4 regions of the Alteromonas pelagimontana genome follow, and region 3 is predicted to be linked to each of the others. Evidence: predicted binding sites of a transcription regulator. Region 3 holds the regulator's gene; each other region holds the start of a gene.
The links. Region 3 encodes FliA, which starts transcription of late flagellar genes. Its sites were predicted from a motif close to CTAAAGNTNNNNNNNNNNNNGCCGATA; they were not measured.
Positions count from the first base shown of each region.

Region 1: CA267_RS13015 (DUF5610 domain-containing protein) is a predicted target of FliA. The motif match lies at 1,615-1,641, and genes of this name have one in related genera.
Region 2: CA267_RS06185 (DUF3530 family protein) is a predicted target of FliA. The motif match lies at 4,280-4,306, and genes of this name have one in related genera.
Region 4: CA267_RS18330 (VC2046/SO_2500 family protein) is a predicted target of FliA. The motif match lies at 2,564-2,590, and genes of this name have one in related genera.

Region 1 is NZ_CP052766.1:2,954,522-2,960,559, reverse strand. Features, by position in the region: gene CA267_RS13020 (RNA recognition motif domain-containing protein) at 1-241, shown strand, start outside; gene CA267_RS13015 (DUF5610 domain-containing protein) at 278-1,585, opposite strand; gene trmA (tRNA (uridine(54)-C5)-methyltransferase TrmA) at 1,731-2,831, shown strand; gene fabR (HTH-type transcriptional repressor FabR) at 2,882-3,502, opposite strand; gene CA267_RS13000 (acyl-CoA desaturase) at 3,731-4,858, shown strand; gene sthA (Si-specific NAD(P)(+) transhydrogenase) at 5,115-6,038, shown strand, end outside.
Region 2 is NZ_CP052766.1:1,368,268-1,374,305, reverse strand. Features, by position in the region: gene CA267_RS06205 (response regulator) at 1-391, shown strand, start outside; gene CA267_RS06200 (sensor domain-containing diguanylate cyclase) at 391-1,368, shown strand; gene CA267_RS06195 (AmpG family muropeptide MFS transporter) at 1,399-2,742, opposite strand; gene CA267_RS06190 (hypothetical protein) at 2,829-3,149, opposite strand; gene CA267_RS06185 (DUF3530 family protein) at 3,383-4,240, opposite strand; gene CA267_RS06180 (pseudouridine synthase) at 4,364-5,071, opposite strand; gene rapA (RNA polymerase-associated protein RapA) at 5,071-6,038, opposite strand, start outside.
Region 3 is NZ_CP052766.1:3,273,851-3,279,888, forward strand. Features, by position in the region: gene flhA (flagellar biosynthesis protein FlhA) at 1-1,978, shown strand, start outside; gene flhF (flagellar biosynthesis protein FlhF) at 2,008-3,417, shown strand; gene CA267_RS14420 (MinD/ParA family protein) at 3,414-4,280, shown strand; gene CA267_RS14425 (RNA polymerase sigma factor FliA) at 4,277-5,005, shown strand; gene cheY (chemotaxis response regulator CheY) at 5,054-5,437, shown strand; gene CA267_RS14435 (protein phosphatase CheZ) at 5,473-6,038, shown strand, end outside.
Region 4 is NZ_CP052766.1:4,170,968-4,177,005, forward strand. Features, by position in the region: gene CA267_RS18320 (LabA-like NYN domain-containing protein) at 47-523, shown strand; gene CA267_RS18325 (response regulator) at 832-2,472, opposite strand; gene CA267_RS18330 (VC2046/SO_2500 family protein) at 2,599-3,111, shown strand; gene trhO (oxygen-dependent tRNA uridine(34) hydroxylase TrhO) at 3,417-4,412, shown strand; gene CA267_RS18340 (EF-hand domain-containing protein) at 4,475-4,717, shown strand; gene CA267_RS18345 (DEAD/DEAH box helicase) at 4,966-6,038, opposite strand, start outside.

The sequences.
Region 1 (6,038 bases), 320 kb from region 3:
TGGAAATCTTCCATATAAAGCTAACGAAGACGCTGTGAAAGATTACTTTAAAGACTATGTCGATGTGCAATCTGTTCGTTTGATGAAGGATCGTAGAACAGGTAAGCGTAAAGGATATGGTTTTATTGAAGTAATCACCTCTGATATTGATGGGGCTATTAGTAAGCTCAACGATAAGGTCTTTCTGGAGCGAACTTTGAAAGTTCGCCCGGCAAAAGATAAAGGGGAAAGCGACGAATAATAAAAAACCTGGGATTTCCCAGGTTTTTTTTCATCTCTATTCATCGGTTGCTGATGAAGTTTCCTCTGCAGGCTGTGAACTCGGTAATGCATCCAGCAATCGCTGATTAAACGTGTGAAAACGATTTATCGCCGTTAGCAGATCCGGCACCTTTACGTCTTCCATGCGGTTAATAAGGCTATTCAAAAGCTCGCTATAGTCCTCTCCTGATTCTAGTTGCTCACCTGACTGATTCATGACATCCATCATTTTGTCCAGATATTGAGCGATAGGGCTAGCTGCATCACCGTGCTTGTTAGCATCAGGTCTGTCCTCACGATAGTGGCGAATACTTTCATAAGCCTGCACGAATTCAGCTTTTTGAGTACGGTTTAGCTGTAACGCATATCCCGTCAGCTCTTGATCATCAAAACCCAGGGACAGTGCTTGTTCAAAAGCTTTATCCATTTCGCCGGCAAAAAAGGTATCGGCGAGATCATTTGCCGATTCCACTAAATCTGCAATTGCGGTAAGTTCGCCCTCATCTAATTCACCTTTGAGAGAAAAGCTAATGCCGTTGCGCTCAAAATATTGCGCAGTCAATGACTCAGACGCAGATGCTACTTGTTGGCTTGCTGCAGCACCTTCGTTCTGAATTATCTCGGGCGCTAAACCGATAGTTGACTGCTGAGACAACTGAAATTCACGCAAATTTTCGAAGCTGAGCTTCACTTCGTCGCCATCTTTTGTTCGTATCGTTAAGTTACCATCTTTAGCATCGCTGGCATTCACCGAAAGGCCACTGGTTACTTTATCAATCTGTTCTGCGTCACCAGTTCCGAGCAAACGCTTTTCCAAACCGTTAAGACGCTCTTCAATTAATGTGCGACTGCTGTTTATACCTTTGCTGATGTCTTCATTCATAAAGCCGCCGATGTCTTTCTCAGCCATAGCAATGCCTTTGGCTACACCTTCCCTCGCCTGCGCAAATAAATCGATTAGCTTGTTTTGATCAGCGCCACCTTTTGTGGCTCCCTGAATAACGCCACCAACAAACTGCATTACATTACGCGCAACTTTTTCGAAATCGAAAAGTGAAGTTTCTTTACCTTCCTTTTCATCTTTTTTATCTACTTTAGGTTTTTGACCGTCCACAGATACGTTTTGCTCAAGCGCTCCACTGAAAACTTTTAGCCCAATGGTGGTCTGTGAGCTGCTAACACTAACTGTCGCCGCCTGCTGCTGCCGAAATTCAGCAGCCTGACGTAGCCCCTCTTCCTGAAGTTGTTTTTTGATGGCAGTATCAGGGCTTACAGCTTGCTGCTTCTGATCCCCAAGAAATGCCTTAATCTGGCTTACATTCATACACTGATCCTCACTATCCTCGTAGTAGTTATCGGCCGCAACTCAAGATTGTTTAATTTTAATGCAATAGAATTGTTTTGAGTTTGCAGTTAACGCATAAGCCTCTACAATGCGCAGCCTGTTTTAAAGGGCTCGGAAGATAACAATGACAGCATGCACTACTAGTGAAAACTATCAAAAGCAGCTAAATGAAAAAGTAAATCGGTTGCAGGAGCTTTTGGCTCCCTTTGCTGCGCCCGCATTAGAAGTTTTCCCTTCTGCCGAAACGCATTATCGTATGCGGGCGGAATTTCGCGTGTGGCATGATGGTGATGACCTTTACCACATTATGTTCGACCCGCAGACCAAGGAAAAGTACCGCGTCGATACTTTCCCACCCGCAAGTCATACTATTAATGCCATGATGGCTAAGCTACTTCCACTTTTGAAAACCTCAGAGGTAATGAGGAAAAAGCTTTTTCAGATAGATTATCTCACTGGACTGTCTGGTGAAATTGTAGTGAGCTTGCTTTACCACAAACCATTAAATGAAAAGTGGTTAAAAGCAGCTGAAGAATTGGTAGAAGCGCTGCGTGAATCTTTTAACGTTAGTGTAATAGGACGCGCACGCAAGCAAAAATGCGTTATCGGCAATGACTTTATCATTGAGCGTTTGCCGGTAAACGGGAAGGAATATTTATTTAAGCACATCGAAAACAGCTTCACCCAGCCCAACGCCGAGGTTAACTGTAAAATGATTGAATGGGCGCTCTCAGTCTGTCCGCCGAGTAAAAAAGATTTACTTGAGCTCTACTGCGGCGCGGGAAATTTCTCTTTACCTTTAGCCTCTCGCTTTCGCCAAGCTATAGGAACTGAAATTGCCAAACCTTCAGTTAGCGCCGCCCAGTTTAATATTGAAATCAACAAAACTGAAAACTTAAAGATAGTGCGTTTATCTGCGGAGGAATTTACTGAAGCAATGGTAACTGGCCGTAGCTTTACACGTTTACACGACATCGTGCTGGCAGATTACGACTTTTCTACCGTTTTGGTTGATCCCCCACGGGCAGGATTAGACGCTGAATCGCTATCAATGATCCAGGCTTATGAGGAGATTATTTATATTTCCTGCAACCCGGAAACCTTGCGAGATAATTTGAACGTATTGTGTAAAACTCATGATATCCAGGCTACCGCTCTATTCGACCAGTTCCCCTTTACTCACCACATTGAAGCAGGTGTAAAACTGGTGCGGAAAAAAGGCTAACACTGCCAAGCCAATTGGCTGGCCCGGTTTTTTCCCGCCGGGCGTGAATGCTATCTCGGCGGATCGGTACGACGCTTCAGCTTATAAGCCTCTGTTCCCAGTTGCACAAATCGTAGCTGGGTTTTTACCCTATCGCCAATTTCACCGCGCAATTTAACATCGGCTTCCAGTGCTTCAGCTCCGGCACTGAAGACTAGTCGCACCATCGCTTCTGCCTGCAGATTCGCTAAGTAATGCTCTAACGATTGCTGTTCCACTATGTAGTCAGTTAACTCTTCAATGAAATGTTGGATTTCGCGCAGTACCGCCATTCGATAAGCCGCAGATGTTCCCGTATGTTCACGCAAAAGCAGACGGAAAACATTGGTGTTAGCGGTAATAAATTCGATAAATGTATCTACCGACGTATCGATAACACCACCACCAGATGCGATTCGCCGACGTGCTTGTCGCATTAACTGACGTAATGCCAGCCCCGCCTCATCAACCAACGTCAAGCCCAGATCATCCATATCTTTAAAATGGCGATAAAACGACGTAGGCGCAATACCCGCCGCTCTGGATACTTCTCTTAAACTAATGGCCGATAAGCTACGGTTTTCATCAAGCAACGTAAAGGTGGCGTTGATAATATTTTGTCTGGTTTTAAGTTTTTGTTCCTGACGACTCAAGATACTCTCTCCGTTACCTTCAACATTGTAACTCAACTGCTTAAAAATGTTGGATTATATTGCCAATCAGCAGCAATTTCTCAGTCTCGAAGAGCGCGAATGGTGCCTGGAAATAAATACGTTTTAGTGAACGTTACAACAAATTTAATGTTAAATCTGCCGCTTTTCCCTTGCCTATGGGTAGGGAAAAAGATAAATTGGCGTACAGTTGTAAGCTGAGTATTTAATATGAAGAAACCACCCCTCATTCTGACAAATTTTTTAATATTTGTTATTACTGGTGCCATTGCCTTCATTGGTGTGCCGGTTTGGGCGATGACCATTGGATTTGACGCCACTGAAATAGTAACGGCAATTCTTCTGTTCTTTTTTACAGGAATGTCTATTACTGCGGGTTATCATCGTCTCTGGTCTCATAAAACCTATGATGCCAATATTGTCGTGCGTGTAATCCTGGCTATTGGCGGTGCAATGGCGGTACAGAACAGTATTTTGCACTGGGCCTCGGATCATCGGGTGCATCATCGCCATGTTGATGATAATGATCAGGACCCTTACTCTGCTAAGCGCGGAATATGGTTTGCGCATATAGGCTGGATGTTACGGGAGTACCAGGCCAATCGATATTCCGACTATGGTAACTGCCGTGACTTACAAAAAGATAAGGTGGTTATGTGGCAACACAATTATTACCTACCAATTGTACTGATTGCGAATTTCGGAATTACGGCCTTTTTAGGCTGGTTAAACGGCGATGTCTTAGGAATGATTCTGATTGCAGGCGTCTTCCGTCTGGTAATGGTTCACCACGTCACATTTTTTATAAATTCTCTGGCCCATTTCTGGGGCAAACAGCCATACACAGACAGCAATTCCGCCCGTGATAATGGCGTTATCGCGTTGTTCACTTTTGGCGAAGGCTATCATAATTTTCATCATATCTTTGAATATGATTACCGTAACGGCATTCACTGGTGGCAGTATGATCCAACCAAGTGGCTCATCCGTGGTCTGTCTTTTTTAGGTATGACAAACAATCTTCGTCGAGTGCCGGAAGAACGTATTGAAAAAGCACGGGCTGCCATGCAGTTTCAACAGGCGAATGCTAAGCTGTCGCAGCTACCTCATGCTGAGGAAGTGCTGGCAAAAATTCACCATGAGTACGATTTACTACTTCAGAAAATGTCAGCGTACTATGCAGCTAAAAAACGTTTGGTAAATGTACGAAAAAAATGTTTGAAACGAAGCATAGAACGTTTGGAGCTTGATCTTCATTATAAAGAGTTAAAGCAAGCTCTCGCGTTACAGAAGGAAAAGTGGGTAAGGCTACAAGAGCTTTCCTTACAGACCGCCTAATTTAATAAGAAGCTTTATCGACGCCACGAATATTCGTGGCGCTTTTTTTTGACTGCTGTAAGCTCCCCTGCAATCATATCTTTCGTCTACGTGCTATCACGGTTGATTCTTCGCCATAACATTTTTTTCTGATCATAAACTTGCTAGACTTTAATCTCGAAAGGCGTTTATGGCTTGTTGTAAAGTTCTCATCATGTCGTAAACCCGACCATTCATTTAATGTATCCCACGTTAACAGCAGCGAGCAAATTACACGATGACTAAAAAAGCGACAAAAGCTAAACCTCAATACCAGTTCGATGCTATTGTTATCGGGACAGGGCCCGGCGGAGAAGGGGTTGCTATGCAGCTTGCGAAGGCGGGTAAGAATGTTGCCGTTGTCGAACGATATGATTCAGTGGGTGGAGGCTGCACCCACTGGGGTACCATTCCGTCCAAGGCGCTGCGTCATTCTGTAAGCCGTTTGATTGAATACAACAACACGCCGCTATTTTCTGAAAATCATATTAATCGTCGCGTTACCTTCGCGGAAATTATGCGCCATGCCAGCGGCGTAGTGCGAAGCCAGTCGAAACTCCGCTCTTCGTTTTATGACCGCAACCGTGTTACGTTGTTGCACGGCGAGGCAAGCTTTGTTGATCAGCATACATTGCAGGTTGTTCGCGCTGATGGTTCAAGAGAAACGTTAACAGCCAATCAGATCGCTATCGCCACCGGCTCCCGACCCTACTGCCCTGAAGATATCGATTTCAGCCATCCCAGAATTTATAACTCCGATACGATTTTATCTTTAAACAGCGAGCCGCAGACTATCATCATCTACGGTGCAGGTGTCATCGGTTCCGAGTACGCCAGCATATTTCGCGGCATGGGTGTAAAGGTAGATCTGGTGAATATGCGGGATCGATTGCTGTCGTTTCTGGACGCTGAAATTTCTGACGCACTCAGTTATCATTTGTGGAACAACGGTGTAGTTATCCGCCACACCGAAACCTATAAATCTGTAGAGGGTCGCGAAGACGGCGTGGTTTTAAACCTTGAATCCGGCAAGCGTATGCGCGCTGATTGCTTGTTGTTCGCCAACGGTCGAACTGGCAATACCGACATGCTGAAACTGGAAAATGTCGGCCTAAAAGCAGATTCCCGGGGCCAGTTGTCTGTGAACGATAATTATCAAACT
Region 2 (6,038 bases), 1.9 Mb from region 3:
TGGCATAAAAGGTGAAGCACTGGTTATATTCAATGACACCAATACCGACAATATGGTGAAGCTGCTAAACTATGATTCCGCAGGATACGATGAGCATCTGCAATTAGAAGCGCTGATGGATGTTTCGAATATTCTTATTGGCGCTTGTCTTAATGCTCTTTCGGCTCAATTGAACGTGAGCTTCAGCCATAGTCAGCCCATATTATTGGGCCAACACCGCGGGCTTGATGTGTTGCTAAGCGATAATTTGTCGCGTTGGAAAAAAATTATGGCAGTGGAAATTGCCTACGCCATCAAAAGTCGTGACATCAGTTTCGACCTGCTGTTGCTGTTCCCCGATGAGGCAATGGATAAGATTTACACCCGGCTGGTCGAGGATGAGGGGGACTAATGATATCTTCTGATCTTCTTCAAATACACTGGCAAAACGATTTGTTAAGCTCCATTGAGGTGGGTATTGTTGTACTGAATTCGTCGTTTGAAGTTGAGGTGTGGAACCAGTTTATGGAGAACCACTCAGACCTCCTCCCCAGCCAGATTTGCGGCACTTCGCTGTTTTCACACTTTCCTGAAATCGACAAAAAATGGTTGCAGGCTAAAGCTGAGCCAGTTTTCAATCTAAAAACTCCAGTGTTTCTGATTTGGGAGCAGCGTCCGTACTTATTTAAGTTTGGCAGCAACCGGCCAATAACCTCTGATTCAGCCCACATGTTTCAAAACGTCACCATGTTTCCTTTGACTTCTCCTAATGGAGACATCGAACGATTGTGTATGCTGGTTTACGACGTAACGGATCAGGCACTAAGTAAGCTGCGGGTTGAGCGTTTGAATGAAGAAATGAAGGTGTTAAGTAGAGTAGATGGCCTTACCGGATTGTATAACAGGCGTTATTGGCAAGAACGTTTCGATCATATTTTCAAACTGGCGCAACGCAATGAAAAGCCAACCTCAGCGATGATGCTGGACATCGATCATTTCAAAAAGGTGAACGATACTTATGGCCACCAAGCGGGGGATAAAGTTATTCAGGCGCTGGCTGCGGTTATTCAGAAGAACATCCGCGAAACGGATTTAGCTGGACGATATGGTGGTGAAGAATTCGCCATTGTGCTGACAGATACCGGCGCGAAGAACGCAGTTAAAGTGGCAGAGCGCATTAGAAAGTCAGCTCTTAACACAATAGTAGAGCATGAGGGCGAGCAGATTACGTTCACCGTGAGCATAGGCTTAGCTGAATATTCTGCTAATCATGCTAACTCGCTGGAATGGCTTGAAGACGCCGATGAAGCGCTTTATGGTGCCAAAACAGCCGGTCGAAACCAAGTGGTGACAAAAAATCAGGCTTGGCTGCCAAATGCTTCTGATTAGACCTCTCAACTCGCGCCGCAGTTAAAAGCGCTAGTAGCTTCGTTTCTCGGCGCGAATAATGTCTTGTTTAATGGTCCGAAGAAATAACAGGCTTGGTATTACCATAACGGCGGTAAGAATAAAAAACGCGCTCCAGTTTCCGCCCAGATAATCCACAATGACCCCGGAACCCGAAGCCAAAAGATTACGTCCGGCCACGCTTAACGATGCCATCAGCGCATATTGAGTAGCACTAAACGCGCGATTACACAGCAATGAAATAAACGCTACCATGGCTACCGAGCTCCATGCTGCCGTGAATCCATCGACAATGACAGTGGCGGCAAAAAGCATTTTATCTGGTCCCGTCTGCGCCATCCACGCAAACATCAGGTTACTACTCGCCATAGCAATACCTGCAATCATTAACCCCCGGTAAATGCCATAGCGTATATTTACTAATCCGCCGATAATGGAGAAAACAATGGTCACCCACCAGTTTAAAAGCTTCGATAGCGAGCCGATGTCGCTATTTGAAAAGCCGACTTCTTTGTAAAATACAATACTCATACGGCCCAAAAACGCCTCGCCCAGCTTAAACAGGAAAATAAACAGCAGGACCGAAAGCGCCAGCCTTACACCATTACGCTGAAAAAACTCTCGAAACGGCTCAGCAACGGTGACAACCATCCAACTCATGACATTTGCGCCAAATCCGGCTTTGCCTTTGTTACCGCTGATCGCTTGGGCAAAACGTTTTTCTGCCGCACCCTGTACCACCGTGCGGTCGATAAGCGGCTCCTTCGCCCAAATGGTTGCTGCCATCAGCACAAGCATAAAGCCGCCGAGCAGAAAATATATCTGCGGCCAGTACCAGTTGGAGGAATCGGCGAGGAAAAAGGGGATTGCGCCCAAACCACCATAACCGGTCCACCAACCTGCAGTTGCCAGCGAGGAAGCAGCAGACAATTTATCTTTTTCTTCTTCCCTGATGATATCTATACGATAGGCATCGATAGCAATATCCTGAGTGGCAGAAAACACAGCGAGAATCAGCCCTGTTAGTGCCATGTAAAACAATTGCGTTTGGACATTTAGCGTGGCCATATAGAGGCAACACAAGCCAATGCCAGCTTGCATGGTAATAATCCAGCCTCGTCTTTGGCCTAGCCATGGAAGGCGCACCCTATCCAGCAGCGGAGACCACAGGAAGTTGACGGCGTAAACAGAAAATATAGAACCAAATAAGCCGATAGCCGAACGGCTCAGCCCTTCATCTTTTAGCCAGGCTGACATAACAGAACCAATCATCAACCAGGGAAAGCCGCTGGCCACACCGAACAGGAAGACGCTGATTAATCGTTTATCTTTATATACGCGCAGGGCTTGGAACAAAATGGTTAACTGTCACGGTGGGGAATAGCGTCATTGGATCATATAACCCCAGGCAAACGCAAGCCTTTCGTCAGCTATTCAGACGTTTAGGGCCGAATGCCAATGCAGTCGAAAGGGCAAATGCCTTTCCCTTCCAGAAAGGAGATGCAGTTTGTCAGCTCTTCGACAAGAAAGGTATCAGAACGAAGCTTCTCTTCCGGCCAATAATGTAATTGATGCAGCAAGTGCCAGAAAACGCGTTCCTGCTGAGTGTAAGGCAGGGTCAGGTTATATTCCACCTGGCTCCATTCCTCCAGCGTATCCCAGAAGAATATTTCTATTTCCCTGAACGCCAACTTCTCGTCCCAGAACGCGTGCAAGTAATAGCATAATTGTTTTGATTTCGTGTCTATGAACGATGTGACCATCACCAAGTACTGCCAACAATGTTGTTATTATGATCCTAGTATAGCGCTTACTAACCTAATTTCCTCCTAAACCAGAGTAACGAAAATAGATCAATGAAATCTTTAGAAAAAAAGTGAGTCGAAAGAAACTTGAATGAACGGTCAGTTTTTTGTTTCCCTTCATGTAAGCTGCAGAAAAGGGAAAAGCGGGCAAATTATCGCGCTGAGTGAGCAAACATCATTGCGGACTTGCATTACCATCCCAGATAAGTGATCCAGCCATAGATCTCTTTTCCTATCCCATTCACGAAGGGATTCTCATAGGTATAAGGTTGAAACGATGGCACAGGCTGTACCTTCATTTGCCGCTGCCGATAATGCAGTTTCAGGGCGACAATGGCGGCCTGTCTTCTGGTTGTGACCGTTTGTTTTTGCCATCGATTGCTGTCAGGCAAGCTGATATCCAGGACAGGAAAATTAGTGTCGGCAATTTCGTGCACCAATGCTTTATTAGCGTCCTCCTGAGGCCAGAAGGGGGCAATAACTACCATACTGTCCGGCATGGGAATTTTTTCTGCTGCACCTAAGCTGACGAGTTGAGCTGCTGTCATACCTTGACTGATGACTAAACGAAACCCTTTTTTATCTTCAACCTTATTATAAAGTGCGTTCATCAGTAAGGTTAAACGGGTTTGCGAATCAGTGAAATTCAGCTGCGCAGGCAAGCTGTCACTTCTGGGATGAATGCTGGTATCAGGTAAATCAGCCGGGGCAGTGCCAGTAGCCGGATTTACCGGGCTATCATCAAGAAGCGTGGGCGAAATAAGCGTATCCCACCCCCATAGGTTTAGCTGGGTTGCCAAGGTTTTGGCATCTTGCAACGACAGGCCGTAATAGCCACCGTCAACTACAATCAGAGCAACGCCGCGAGACAAAGGTATTGCCGCCGGCTTAATAAACACCGGCACGGCGGTATCGCCCACAAGCACTGTGGTGTACTCACTTTCACGGTACTGTAACTTAATATCTTCCACCCGTGAGTCGGCGAAGCAAATGGCACTCACCAGCATCAGGGCAACTACCATTACTAACTTAACCAAGAATCCGCCCATACCCTTTACCATAGTTGCTTTAAAAAACTGTCGGGCTTGTATCGGCAATTCAGATAAAAACTGAAGTTCTACTCATCCACCTTGAGGCTGATCACGCATCAAGGCGGATGAGTATTCTGCTGCTTAACAGTTGTTCTCGGGCAAGGGCAGAGGAGGCGGGGAGTAATCGCCAAAGGGCATGGGTGCTTCAAATCTAAGCCAATTGCCACTGGTGGGATGGGTGATAATAAGAGATTGCGCGTGCAGTTGGAGCCGTTCAGCTTTACCTTTAATGACTTCGTCAGCGTAAAGTCGATCACCAAGGATGACGTGCCCTATAGACAACATATGCACGCGCAACTGGTGTGACCGACCGGTAACCGGTAGCAGAGCAACCAGCGTTTCATCGTCTTTGCGTCTTACCACTTCATAGCGGGTAAGCGCCGGTTTGCCGTGTTCATGATCGACTTTCTGCTTTGGCCTGTTTGGCCAATCGCAAATCAGCGGAAGCGTAATTTCGCCGTAGTTATTCTGTACGTTCCCGTCGACCCGGGCAAAATACCGTTTGTGAGTATTTCGAGTCTCGAACTGGCGAGACAAGTGCCGATGACTGGCTTTATTTAACGCCATTATCATTACACCAGATGTTGCCATATCCAATCGATGAACCACAGTCGCAGTGGGAAAAACCCGCTGTACCCGCGCAATCAGAGAATCCCGGTGTATCGGCGCTTTACCCGGAACACTGAGCAAGCCGCCGGGCTTATTGGCTACCACAATATCGTCGTCCCTGTAAATGATGGTCAGGTACGGCGACAGCGGTGGGTTATACTCGAACTGCGGGTTCGCCATTATGGGTTGTTTACCACAATGCGCACGGCATCAAATTGGACATCGGCAGATTTTAGCGCCGCATCAAGCTCAACAACCTGATTTTCAACAAAGGCAATTTCGCTATCCCGCACCGCCGGATTTTGCTTTTGTAAATCTTTTAACCGCTGAATATCACCTGTTAACGTCTCATGCATAGCGGTTTTGGCAGTGTGTAAAATTTCCTGAGCTTGCTCCTGCGCTGCCACCTTCGCCTTTTCCAGATGCAGGGTTACCTGCTTTTGCAACGCCTGAATAAGCTGTTGGGCAATTTTACGTCCTGCCAGCCGGCTAACATCAAAATCATGGTCGACTTCAGTGCCTTGCGCATCTAAACAAATGCGGATAGGCGTGGAAGGAAGGAATCTGCCCAGTTGCAGAGCCTTTGGCGCATTAGCTTCTAGAACAAACACAGTTTCCAGCCAATAGGCGCCTTTGGGCAGGTTTTTATCTGCAATAAAGCCTACGCTGCTTTTGCCTAGCACATCGGTTAACACCATATCAATGGCGTTGTGAACCAATGGATGATCCCAACTTAAAAAATGTACATGTTCCAATGTGGTGGCTGCGCGGCGCCGATACGTGACTGTCATGCCTTCAGGATCGAGGCCGGGAAGCTGGTTTACCATTTGCTCAGTGGGCGTAAGAATAAAACAATCGTTACCTTTTTCTTCCTGATTTACACCAAGTGCATCGAGTAAACGCCCCATAAATCGAGACAAGTCCAGTGAACTGTCCAGCGCCACTATTTCCTCTAGCAGCGTTTCTACTTTACCTTCTCCAGAAGCATTGAGTTCAAGCAGCCGGTCACGCCCTTCTTCCAACCGTGCTTTTAATGTCCGATTGAGTGAATGACTTTGGTTAATCAAGTCGCTTAACGCGCTATCGTCATCCGGATTGAGGCAGGCGCCGATAAGTAATGGTTTTACTTCTTCAAACACTCCTGAGC
Region 3 (6,038 bases):
GTTCCTTCTGGACGTACTGTTTAGCTTTAATATTGCGTTATCGCTGGTCATAATCCTCGTTGCCGTGATGACAGACAAACCAGTGGATTTCGGTATTTTCCCCCTCGTATTATTGATCGCCACCGTTTTACGATTAGCTCTGAATGTAGCGTCCACCCGCGTTGTCTTATTATACGGCCATGAAGGGGGCGCCGCAGCAGGACAGGTTATTGAAGCCTTTGGTGAGGTGGTCATTGGCGGTAACTATGCTGTGGGTATCGTCGTCTTTGCCATTCTGTTAATTATTAACTTTAAAGTAGTGACTGCCGGAGCGGGTCGTATTTCTGAAGTAAGCGCACGCTTTACTCTTGATGCGATGCCAGGCAAACAGATGGCGATTGATGCTGATTTGAACGCTGGCTACATTGATCAAGATCAGGCGCGTCAGCGTCGCGAAGAAATCACCGCCGAAGCCGACTTTTACGGCTCCATGGATGGTGCGTCAAAATTCGTAAAAGGTGATGCGGTTGCAGGTCTTTTTATCATGCTTATCAATATCGTCGGCGGCTTGTTCATCGGCATGTTGCAGCATGATCTGAGTTTTGGCAATGCGCTTGAAGTTTACACAATTCTTACCATCGGTGACGGTTTGGTGGCGCAAATCCCTTCACTGCTGCTATCTGTTGCCACTGCCATCATCGTAACCCGCGAAAACGAAAATCAGCAGATGGGTACGGAAATTCGCAAGCAGTTGGGCAATCAGCGCGCATTATATATTACTGCTGCCATCTTGTTTATCATGGGTATTGTTCCCGGTATGCCGCATATCGCGTTTCTTGGCTTTGCTGGCATTGTCGGCGGCTATGGTTACTGGCAGGGAAGACAGGCTAAAATTGAAGCGCAAAAACCTTCCACACCGGCAAAACTGCATGCTGATGAGCATGTCGCACCAGAAGTAAAAGAACTGGGATGGGACGACGTACAACAGGTCGATACTATTGGTCTGGAAGTGGGGTACCGTCTGATTCCGCTGGTGGATAAATCTCAGGGTGGAGAGCTGCTTACACGAATTAAAGGCGTCCGGAAAAAGCTTTCCCAAGAGCTGGGTTTTCTTATTCCGCCGGTACACATTCGCGACAACCTGGATCTAGATCCTAATGCTTACACGATTGCTATGCTTGGCGTGAATATTGGTGAGGCACAAATCAGTCACGATGAGGAACTGGCAATTAATCCCGGTCAGGTATTTGGTAAGCTGGACGGAAGGGTCACCAAAGATCCGGCGTTCGGCCTGGATGCAGTCTGGATCAAGCCTAAACAGCGTGAACACGCGCAGACGTTAGGCTACACGGTAGTCGATGCGGCCACGGTGGTGGCGACGCACCTCAGCCAATTGCTCACCAATAATGCATACCAGTTGCTTGGCCACGAAGAAGTACAGCAGTTGTTAGATATGTTGGCGAAATCCAGTCCCAAACTGGTGGAAGGGCTGGTGCCGGATATTCTGCCGCTAAGCACGGTAGTAAAAGTGTTGCAAACGCTTCTGTTTGAAGGTGTTCCCATTCGCGACATGCGCAGTATTGTGCAAACGTTAAGTGAATATGGCACCAAGAGTCAGGACCCGGATGTACTGGTATCTGCTGTACGAATTTCATTAAAGCGGCTTATCGCTCAGGAAATCTGCCAAGGCGGAAAAGAAATTCCCGTCATTACCTTGGCGCCAGAGTTGGAACAGATGTTGCACCAGTCTCTTCAAGCAGGAGGCGAAGATGGCGCGGGCATTGAACCAGGACTGGCCGAACGGTTGCAGCAATCGCTACAACAGGCAGGTCAACAGCAAGAACTGGCAGGCGAGCCCGCAGTATTGCTGACATCAGGCATGCTACGTCCAGTACTTTCGCGCTTCTTGAAGTATTCAGTATCCGGGTTACATGTTCTGTCTTATCAGGAAATTCCCGATGATAAACAAATCAGAATAGTTAGCTCAGTGGGTCAATAATCTGACGCCGGGTCAGTGCAGAGGTTGTGATGAAGATTAGACGATTTTTTGGCAAAGATATGCGTGAAGCATTAAACGCTGTGAAAGCAGAGCTCGGCAGTGACGCAGTGATTATGTCTAACCGCAAAGTGGCGGATGGCATTGAATTAGTAGCGGCTTATGATAAAGATCCTGATGCTAAAATGTCGTTTAAAACTCGCCATCCACAGCAACGTGAGGGCGCTACACCTGCATCAGGCAAAACCGTTCCCAGCCTCAGCGAAATTATAGGTGACGATGGCCCTGACAGCTTACGCGCATTGCTTGAAAAGCAGGCGGAAACGCAGTCTGCCTATAAACATGAATCGCAGCCAGAGCACAATTTCAAAGCCAATGCCGCGCCAGTTTCCCAGGTGTCTGCACCAGAACCCGTAACACCAAAACACGCTTATCAATTTGATAATCATTTTGATGAAGCGCCTGAACCAGCGTCAGTGTTTGATGATCCTACCCCCGCACAACATCGAAGCGGTACTGGTGACCTGGATGCTATCAAAGAAGAATTAGCGTCTTTGCGAAGCGTACTGCAATACCAGGTGGCTGATTTGATGGAAGCCAGGCAGCGTCGCCAACGCCCAATTCATAGCTATTTGACGCAGTGTCTTATTGGTATGGGAATTAGCAGTCATTTGGCTGAGCAACTTGTTAATTACACACCAGCAGACTATAACGAAAGGGACGCATGGATTTACCTGTTGAATTTATTGGCGAATCGCCTCAATGTTACAGGGAATGATATTTTAAGTCAGACTGGTGTAGTCGCGCTGGTCGGCCCTACTGGAACCGGTAAAACAACTACGGTGGCAAAATTGGCAGCCAGATACGCACAGAAATATGGCGCAGAACAAGTGGCAATGATTACCATTGACACCTATCGTATTGCTGCATTTGAACAATTAGCTACCTACGGTAAAATTATCGGCTGCACTGTGCGTAAAGCACAAACTAGTGAAGAACTAGCTGAACAGCTTTTTCAGTTGCGTCATAAACGCCTGATCCTGGTTGATACGGCAGGGTTCAGCCAACGTGATAGCCGTTTGATTAAACAGCTGAATCAGTTTAATCATGGTCAAATGCAACCGGTACGTAAATACCTGGTTGCGCAAGCAAATACCCAATATCCCGCATTACAGCGTATTATCGGTGCTTACGATGCTGTGAAGTTAGACGGTTGTATTTTTACCAAACTTGATGAATGCTACAGTTTAGGAGAAATTTTGAGTGTTGCAGTAGAGTACCAATTACCCGTAAGTTACGTGACTGACGGCCAACAAGTACCGGAAGATATTAAGGTTGCTGATGCAAAATCTCTCGTATCTGCTGCGGCAAAGCTTTATAAAAAGTACGGTTTGAATCATACTAAAGACAATCACGTTGTCAATTCAGCACGAGCAGTATGATCGAAGATCAAGCGAGTAGCTTAAGAAAGATGAATCAATCACGATTAATCAAAGTTATTGCCGTCACCGGTGGTAAAGGTGGCGTCGGTAAAACCAACATTACGCTGAACACAGCTATTTCCATGGCCAAGCAAGGTAAAAGGGTCATGGTATTAGATGCTGATTTAGGGTTGGCGAATGTTGACGTTATGTTGGGTCTGCGGGTCGAGAAAAACCTGTCTCATGTACTGTCTGGTGAATGTACCCTGGATGAGGTGCTTGTTACCGGGCCCCACGGCATAAAAATTGCGCCAGCAACATCTGGCACCCAGTCTATGGCTGAGTTGTCGCCCACGGAACATGCCGGACTTATTCGCGCATTCAGCGAATTACGTTCGCCGATTGATGTTCTGATAGTCGATACCGCCGCCGGCATATCTGATATGGTGCTCAGTTTTTCAAAAGCGTCGCAGGATATTATGGTGGTTGTCTGCGACGAGCCAACGTCTTTAACCGATGCCTATGCGCTTATTAAAATTTTGAATCGTGAGCACGGCGTGTTTCGATTTAAAATCGTGGCGAATATGGTGCGGGATATTCGTGAAGGGCAGGAGCTTTTCAGTAAGCTTTCAAAAGTTACCGGCAGGTTCCTTGATGTAGCGCTGGAACTGGTGGCGACGGTTCCTTTCGATGAAAATATTCGCCGCGCTGTACGTAAGCAAACTGCTATTGTGGATGCCTTTCCCGGTTCTCCCGCTGCGGTGGCGATTTCTCAGCTAGCGACAAAAGCAATCAGCTGGCCTGTTCCCAGTCAGCCGGGTGGGCATCTGGAATTTTTCATTGAACAATTAGTGACTAGAAAAACCGCAGGAACTCTACGGTGAACAGTAAAGCAGCCGCCTACCGCCAGCAAAATGATAAATCGCAGCTTGTTGAGCAACATGCGCTGCTGGTGAAGCGTATTGCTCACCACCTGCTAGCGCGCTTACCTGCCAGTGTGCTTGTGGATGATCTCATTCAGGCGGGCATGATTGGCTTGTTGGAAGCGGCGAAAAACTTTGACGGCTCCAAAGGCGCAAGCTTTGAAACCTTTGCTGGCATTCGTATTCGCGGCGCAATGCTGGACGAAATACGCCGAGGCGATTGGACGCCCCGCTCAGTGCACAAAAACAGTCGTGCAATTACTCAGGCGATTACGCAGGTGGAAAGAGAAACCGGCAGAGATGCCCGGGACGCCGATATCGCCGCGAAGCTAAACGTAAATTTGGCTGATTATCATCAAATGCTCAATGAGGTGAACGCCGGTAAACTCGTTGGGATAGAAGATCTTGGTGTTTCTGAAGATGTCATTACGACAGAGCAGACGAAGGGAAGCGATTCGCCCTTAGAAGATTTAATGCAAGGAGCTTTTCAAAAAGCCCTCGCTCATGCTATTACTACACTACCGGAACGAGAAGCGATTGTGCTTTCCTTGTACTATGATGAAGAACTTAACCTGCGAGAGATAGGTGAAGTTCTAGACGTCAGCGAGTCAAGAGTTAGCCAGATACACAGCCAGGCCATGCTAAAACTCAAATCACGAATGCAGTCATGGCATGCTGATGAATAGCGCATACTAATATTTATAACAATTAATTATTCCTCACTGGAGGCCATTTTGGACAAAAATATGAAAATTCTCGTGGTAGACGACTTTTCTACTATGAGACGTATCATAAAAAACCTGCTCAAAGATCTGGGGTTTTCCAATATCCAGGAAGCGGACGATGGCAGTACTGCCTTACCCATGCTACAGCAAGGTGACTTTGATTTTGTTGTCACAGACTGGAATATGCCGGGTATGCAGGGCATCGATTTGCTGCGGGCGATTCGCAAAGATGACAGATTAAAACACCTGCCCGTGCTGATGGTTACTGCCGAAGCGAAAAAAGAACAGATCGTGGCGGCAGCGCAGGCGGGAGTGAACGGGTACGTGGTTAAGCCCTTTACCGCCGCTACTCTCAAGGAAAAGCTAGAAAAAATCTTCGAACGTTTAGGTTAATCCAGACGCTCTCAAGCAATTAAGAGGAAAACTGGATGTCGGCAAGTTCTCACGTCCCTATTACGCTCGAAGAAGCCAAACAGCTCGTAGTCTATTTGGAGCAGGGCGATAACGCCTCTGCAAACGCGATTCTAGAAGCCGCGTCAACTAAAGAATCTATCGAACTTTTTGCTGAAGTTGGCAAACTTACCCGCCAATTACATGACGCATTAAATAACTTTCAACTGGACGAACGCATTGTTGGTTTGGCAAATAACGATATTCCCGACGCACAGACACGTCTAACTTATGTCATTGAAGAGACGGAAAAAGCGGCCAACACCACAATGGACGCTGTTGAAGCGAGTATGCCGATAGCTGAAACGCTAACGCACCGCATCGATACGCTTATGCCAGAGTGGAAAAAGCTGATGAATCGGCAGATCGAACTGGGTGAATTCAAGACTCTGTGCACTGACATTGATGAATTGCTTTCGGATGCATCAACGGAATCAAACAAACTTACCGGTTTGCTTACGGAGGTGCTTATGGCGCAGGGTTATCAGGACTTGACTGGCCAGGTCATCAGACGGGTTATTGAACTGGTGAAAGAAGTTGAAGA
Region 4 (6,038 bases), 900 kb from region 3:
CTTAAGATGTACAACATTGGCAGAACAATAATATTTAGGGCAAGTGATGGAAAAAGTAGCACTATTCGTTGATGTACAAAATGTGTACTACACCTCCCGTGAAGCGTTCAGAAGACACTTTAATTACAATGCGTTTTGGCAAGAGGCTACTCAGGGTAGAGAAGTTGTAAAAGCCATAGCTTATGCCATAGATAAAGGTGATAAGAAGCAGCAGGAATTTCAGAACATACTTCGGGGAATTGGTTTTGAAGTCAAGCTGAAGCCTTATATTCAGCGCGCTGATGGCTCAGCGAAAGGCGATTGGGATGTGGGTATTACTATCGACGTTATGGACTACTCGCAGGCTGTAGACACCGTCATTTTGGTTTCGGGCGACGGCGACTTTGATCTGCTTGCTGGTAGACTCACGCAGGACACAGATAAAAGGGTGGAAGTATATGGTGTTCCACAACTGACGGCTGCCTCTTTGGTAAATGCAGCCAGCCGGTTTATTCCCATCGATGAAACGTTGTTGTTGGGATAGTTTGATAGCCGCTTATCCCGCACGGTTATTGGAAACTCACTTTTGCACATCGACAAGTGGAATATCATCCGCGACGTTTTTACAAGTGAATTTCCCCAAGTCACCGCCATGAATAGGTTGTTCAGGGCTCGATCACTGGAAGGCAGAGAAAAGAGCGTTTTTCCAACAATATAGAACAAGGGAGCGTTTAAAGGCGAGCGATAGCCTGAAGTCTATCAGTTCGCTGATGAGCAATTAAACCCTAACCAGTTAAGAATGAGAGTCTAGTGCCAGCTGTAGTAGCTCAGCCGCACCTAATACTCAGATAGCTATTGAATATAACTAAAGAGTTCGTCTTTTATGTCGGCTAATTTCTGCGCATGTTCTTCCTGCAGCGGTGTGTCTTCCACTAGTTTATACATGCGTTTGCACTCTTTAATAAGTGCAGGCTCGCCTTTTGTATTCTTATGCAGTATCTTTAACATGCATTGCAACAAATTTAGTGCGACACCCGTGTTTACCGGTGCAAGTTGCTGGGCGAGGATAAATTGTTCTTTGGCCTGCTCAAACTGGCCTTCCTGATAAAGCTGGATACCTTTACGATTAAACGTCGCGTACTCTCGTTGCCGTTCTGCACTTCGTTCCAGTTCTGAAGCTATCAGGTACTGACTATTAGGATCCAGATCTTCTCCGCGCTGTTTTAGCAGTGCAATCAAATCCTGCGCATCATCGTATTCGCCTAAATCATACATGACTTTCAAGCTGTCGGGTGCGTAGGCTGGGGGATAATTCTCGTACTGCTTTTTTATGGCGCTTTGCGATTGCACCAGATTACGCTTGGCATCCAACATTTTGCCATCCAGACTACAGATTCTGGCATTCATCACCTGCTCAAAAATATCAACGCTAAAGGTTTCATCCATGCGGCTAAGCGTTTCATCAAATTTGCCGCGTTGCAGAACCAAAATTGCTTCTTGCTGGTATCGGTTTCGCGTGCGCTTATCTTCGGCATGTTCGGCAACATCCAAAATACTTCGAATGTATCCGCACCAATAAACAATACTCTGATGAACGGTTCGTTTGGATAAATGCCAGATACTGTGGCTGGATTCACTAGCCAGCGCATAGTCGTTATTGTCTCTGGCAATAGAACAGGCGGTAAAGTGACGGGACAAAGAAAACGGTGAAAGTTTTATCGCATGACGGATTGATTCCAGCGCCATTTCACCAGCTTCAGGAGTGTTGTTCTGTGCTTCGGCAATAACATCATACGCTTCTGCACTAAAGCGATTGAGTTCTAAAACTTTACGCGCAACTTCGATGGCTCGCTCTTTCTGATTTTGTAGCAGGTAAGTACGCGATAGCGCCAAATATGCCCATAAAGCGGGCTTTTTGTCTTCATAAGGCGTCAGAATCGCTAACGCTGCTGACAGTTCATTGGTATTCCAGTATAACTGAACCAGCATCTGCTCGCAGGAACGCTGGTAAGGCGACCCTTCGACGGCGAGCGATTTACATGCGGCAATTGCAGCGCTGGTATCGTTTTTAAACAATGCTCCATAAATAGGAGCCATGTACTGTCGCTTATGCCAGGCTCGTGCAATTCGGCTTTTTAACTGAGCCTGAGAAAATGGCTTGACCAGATAATCGTCAGGCCGACGTTCAATTGACCCTAATACAACAGGGCGGGCGCTGTCAGCACTGATAAGTAAAAAAATGGTGGACGGCTTTATTAACTGGCGCACCCGCAGCTCTTCAATAAACTCATATCCATTTTTTTTATCGCTGCCAAGATGCAGATCAGCAATGACAATATCGAATTTCTGCCGTCGGCATAACGATATAGCTTGTTCTGCGGAAGACTTTGTCACTACGTCTGTCGCGCCCATCGAATTCATCAGGCCTCTCAATAGCAACAGAAACGGGCGCTGATCCTCAACGATGAGTACTTGTTTATCAGCGTATATCATGATGTTGTCATCCGCGTAAAAATCCTCCTTTTCCCGACCATGATCAAAGATATAGGCAAGATTAGCAAGTATCTCTATTAATACATCTGCGCTAAAGGTTATTAAAGAGAGGTCGATAAGGAGACTGTGTTGCAGCAATTTAGGCCAATAGGTTTGACTGAGTTAACAGGTTTCGCACCCATTAGTAACCTCGAATGGTCCGGGGCTTTGTCCGCATCTGCGGGAAAAGGAGCGTTATTTTCGCTGTATTTGGCGATGCATTGCCAGCCGGGTCACGAACCTGTTCGTATTCATTCAGAAGCAGAAAATGCTTCTTCAGATGCTGCAGCTTTGGATCACCTGAATCATTATCCCCGTGCGCCGCTAGGTGCAGACGATGCGGCGTTTCAACGTTTATTAGTAACCGGTAATTTGATCAACCAACGGGATATTTCTTCGGTTAACCTTTGGCAGGCCATGCATCCGGATCCTCTGAGTATAAGAAATAATGCCAAGCACATTCCCGCAGATGTTATCGCAAACTGTAGTATGGCCACGCAGATGAAGCTTCAGGTGGCTTCGTCAACTACGGTTAATGCAGATGAGACCTTGTTGACTGATATTATTGCGGGTTCAGAACAGTTTTTTGCCGCAGCATAAAGTAGGTAAATACCAGGGAAGAGCATGAACGATTAAAAATTCAGCAGTCTCAGGGAATAAGCTAAATTTCTCATCCGAAACGCCGTAAAATCATCCCTGATGGCTCTGCTGGAGCATCCATGCTCCAGACGTTCGGCGAAGAAATCTTCACTTATCGCTTAAAAATCATTCGCGATCTTACCTCTATCTCTGAGATGATCGCACATCAAGGCGATACTATAAGTAGAAATTTTTAATCGGTTTTGTTATATTCCCGCCGCATTTTGCACTGGTCTTACGTTCCAATCAGCAAAGGTAATATAAATATGGCTCAATATATTGTTTGCGCGATGTATAAATTTGTAGCGCTTAACAACTATCAATCTATGCGGCAACCGCTGTTAAAAGCTATGGAAGCTAACGGTATTAAAGGCACGTTGCTCCTCGCTTCTGAAGGTATTAACGGCACCGTATCGGGTACGCGCGAAGGTATTGACAGTTTACTTGCCTATCTTAATGAAGATGCGCGCATTAGACCGATTTCGACGAAAGAATCTCTGCACGATGAGCAGCCGTTCTATCGCACCAAAGTAAAGCTGAAAAATGAAATTGTCACCATGGGTGTTGAAGGCATTGATCCTCGTCATACCGTTGGCACTTACGTAAAACCTCAGGATTGGAATAATTTAATCAGTGATCCGGACGTAGTGGTTATTGATACCCGCAACGATTACGAAATTGAAATTGGTACTTTTAAGCACGCAAAAAATCCTAATACTTCCTCATTTCGTGAATTTCCACAGTATGTGGAACAGAACCTTGATCCCGGTTCACATAAAAAGGTAGCGATGTTTTGTACCGGCGGTATCCGCTGTGAAAAGTCCACGGCTTATCTTAAAGAGCAGGGGTTTGAAGAAGTTTACCATCTGGAAGGTGGAATTCTGCAGTACTTGCAGGATGTCCCTGAGGAAGAATCCTTGTGGCAAGGCGACTGTTTTGTCTTTGATAATCGCGTGGCGGTTAACCATAAGCTGGAAAGAAGCCACTATGAACAATGCTATGCATGTCGTTTACCTATAACGGCTGAAGATAAACAAAGCGAAAAATATGAAGCAGGTGTCAGTTGTCCTCATTGCTTTGGTACTCATACAGAAGATCAACTTGCGCGCTTCCGTGAACGTGAAAAACAAGTTCAATTAGCTAAGTCTCGCGCTGAGGAACATGTTGGAACGGATGCTCGAATGGTAATGCTGAAGAAGCGTCAGGAAAAGGCGCAAGCTCAACGCTTACGGGCCTTGCAGGCAAAACAGAATCAAGCGTAGACACTGGCTCTAGTGGGCGGTAAACTGTGTAGCTAACGTAGTAATATTATTAGGGAAACTCAGTGGACGCCCAACTTTCAGAAGATAAAATTGCCGAAATTAAAAGTGACTTCAGTTTTTTTGATCGTGATGGAAATGGTCAAATAGATTTACCTGAATTTATCGAGCTACTCACCACACTGTCACCCAAGACCAAAGTGAATCACGTTGAAGAAGGCTTCAAATTGATTGACAGTAACAATGATGGTTATATCGATTTTGAAGAATTCTTATCCTGGTGGCAGGAAGGGTGGTGGGAATACTAGGGCTTGTTGACCTTTGCTGTTCCAATTTGTTCAAAATAAAACTTTTTGATTGCGGCGCGAGCTATGAAGCCCTTCTTAGTAAAACTCACCTAAGTAAATAGCGAGCAACAAAGAGCAAGACAGGTTTATGACGAACCCTGCAAAAATGAACAGAAAAGACCAACACACCCTAAATTGCCGGGTGAATTGCCTACTTAGTCAACTTCCGGAGTAGCGGGAAGACATTTCCCACTATTCCAGCTCAAAATTTATGAGTTGTTATCGTCGTCTTCCTTCAGATCTCGCCTTGGCCCCTTTTTTCTCATCACCGGCAGTTCACCCACATTTTTACCTTCCAATGTATTAACTCGCTTCTTTACGATCGGTTTAGCACCATTTTTAAGGCTGCCTCGCGCTGGATGATCTGATGTAGTGGCTCGTTGGGAAGCTTTTTGCGGAGCTTCTCTACCTGTAAAGGTAGAAGGGAGTTCAGGATGTTTTTCAGCGAGTAGCGGATAGGCCACATGATTTTGAATAGCCTGAAAGCTGCGCCAGTCACGTGGCCCGACAAATGATATTGCCACACCTTTTTGTCCTGCCCGGCCGGTGCGTCCTATCCTATGAATGTATTCATCAGTCTGTTTAGGTAAATCGAAATTGATAACTAACCCGACCTTTAGAAGATCAAGGCCTCTGGAAGCAACATCGGTGGTAACCAAAATGCTATGCTGGCCGCGACCAAACTCACTCATAATCTGCGCACGTTGGTGCTGCGGTAAATCGCCACGTAAACCTATGGCATGTAAATTCTGTGCATTCAGCGCGTCTGCCAAACGATTAGTGTCTTCACGAGTAGCAGTGAAAATAACCGCCTGATTATAAGATTGCTGCTGCAAACAAGCGAGGAGCATGGCATCTTTGTGATTAACATCATCGGCAAAAAATACCGACTGCGCTATATCTACATGTTCAGCGTTAGATTCACCTACTGATACTCGAACCGGTGCCTTAAGCAAACTTTTAGTTAAATGACTAAGAGCCAGATTATCCAACGTTGCAGAGAATAACATGGTTTGACGTTTTCTATGATCAGCGAAATGATTGATCTGGTTCAGCTGGCTGGCGAATCCCAGGTCTAACATACGATCTGCTTCATCAAAAATAAGCAGCTCTAAGCCATTAATAAAAAACGATTTATCCGTTAAATGATCCGCTATCCTTCCCGCTGTGCCCACAATAATGTGTGGGCTACGCCGCAACACTTTTACCTGATCATTAAAGTTTTCTCCACCTACCACTAACGCACATTGAATACCCAATTTGCCGGACAGGCTTTTCGCCT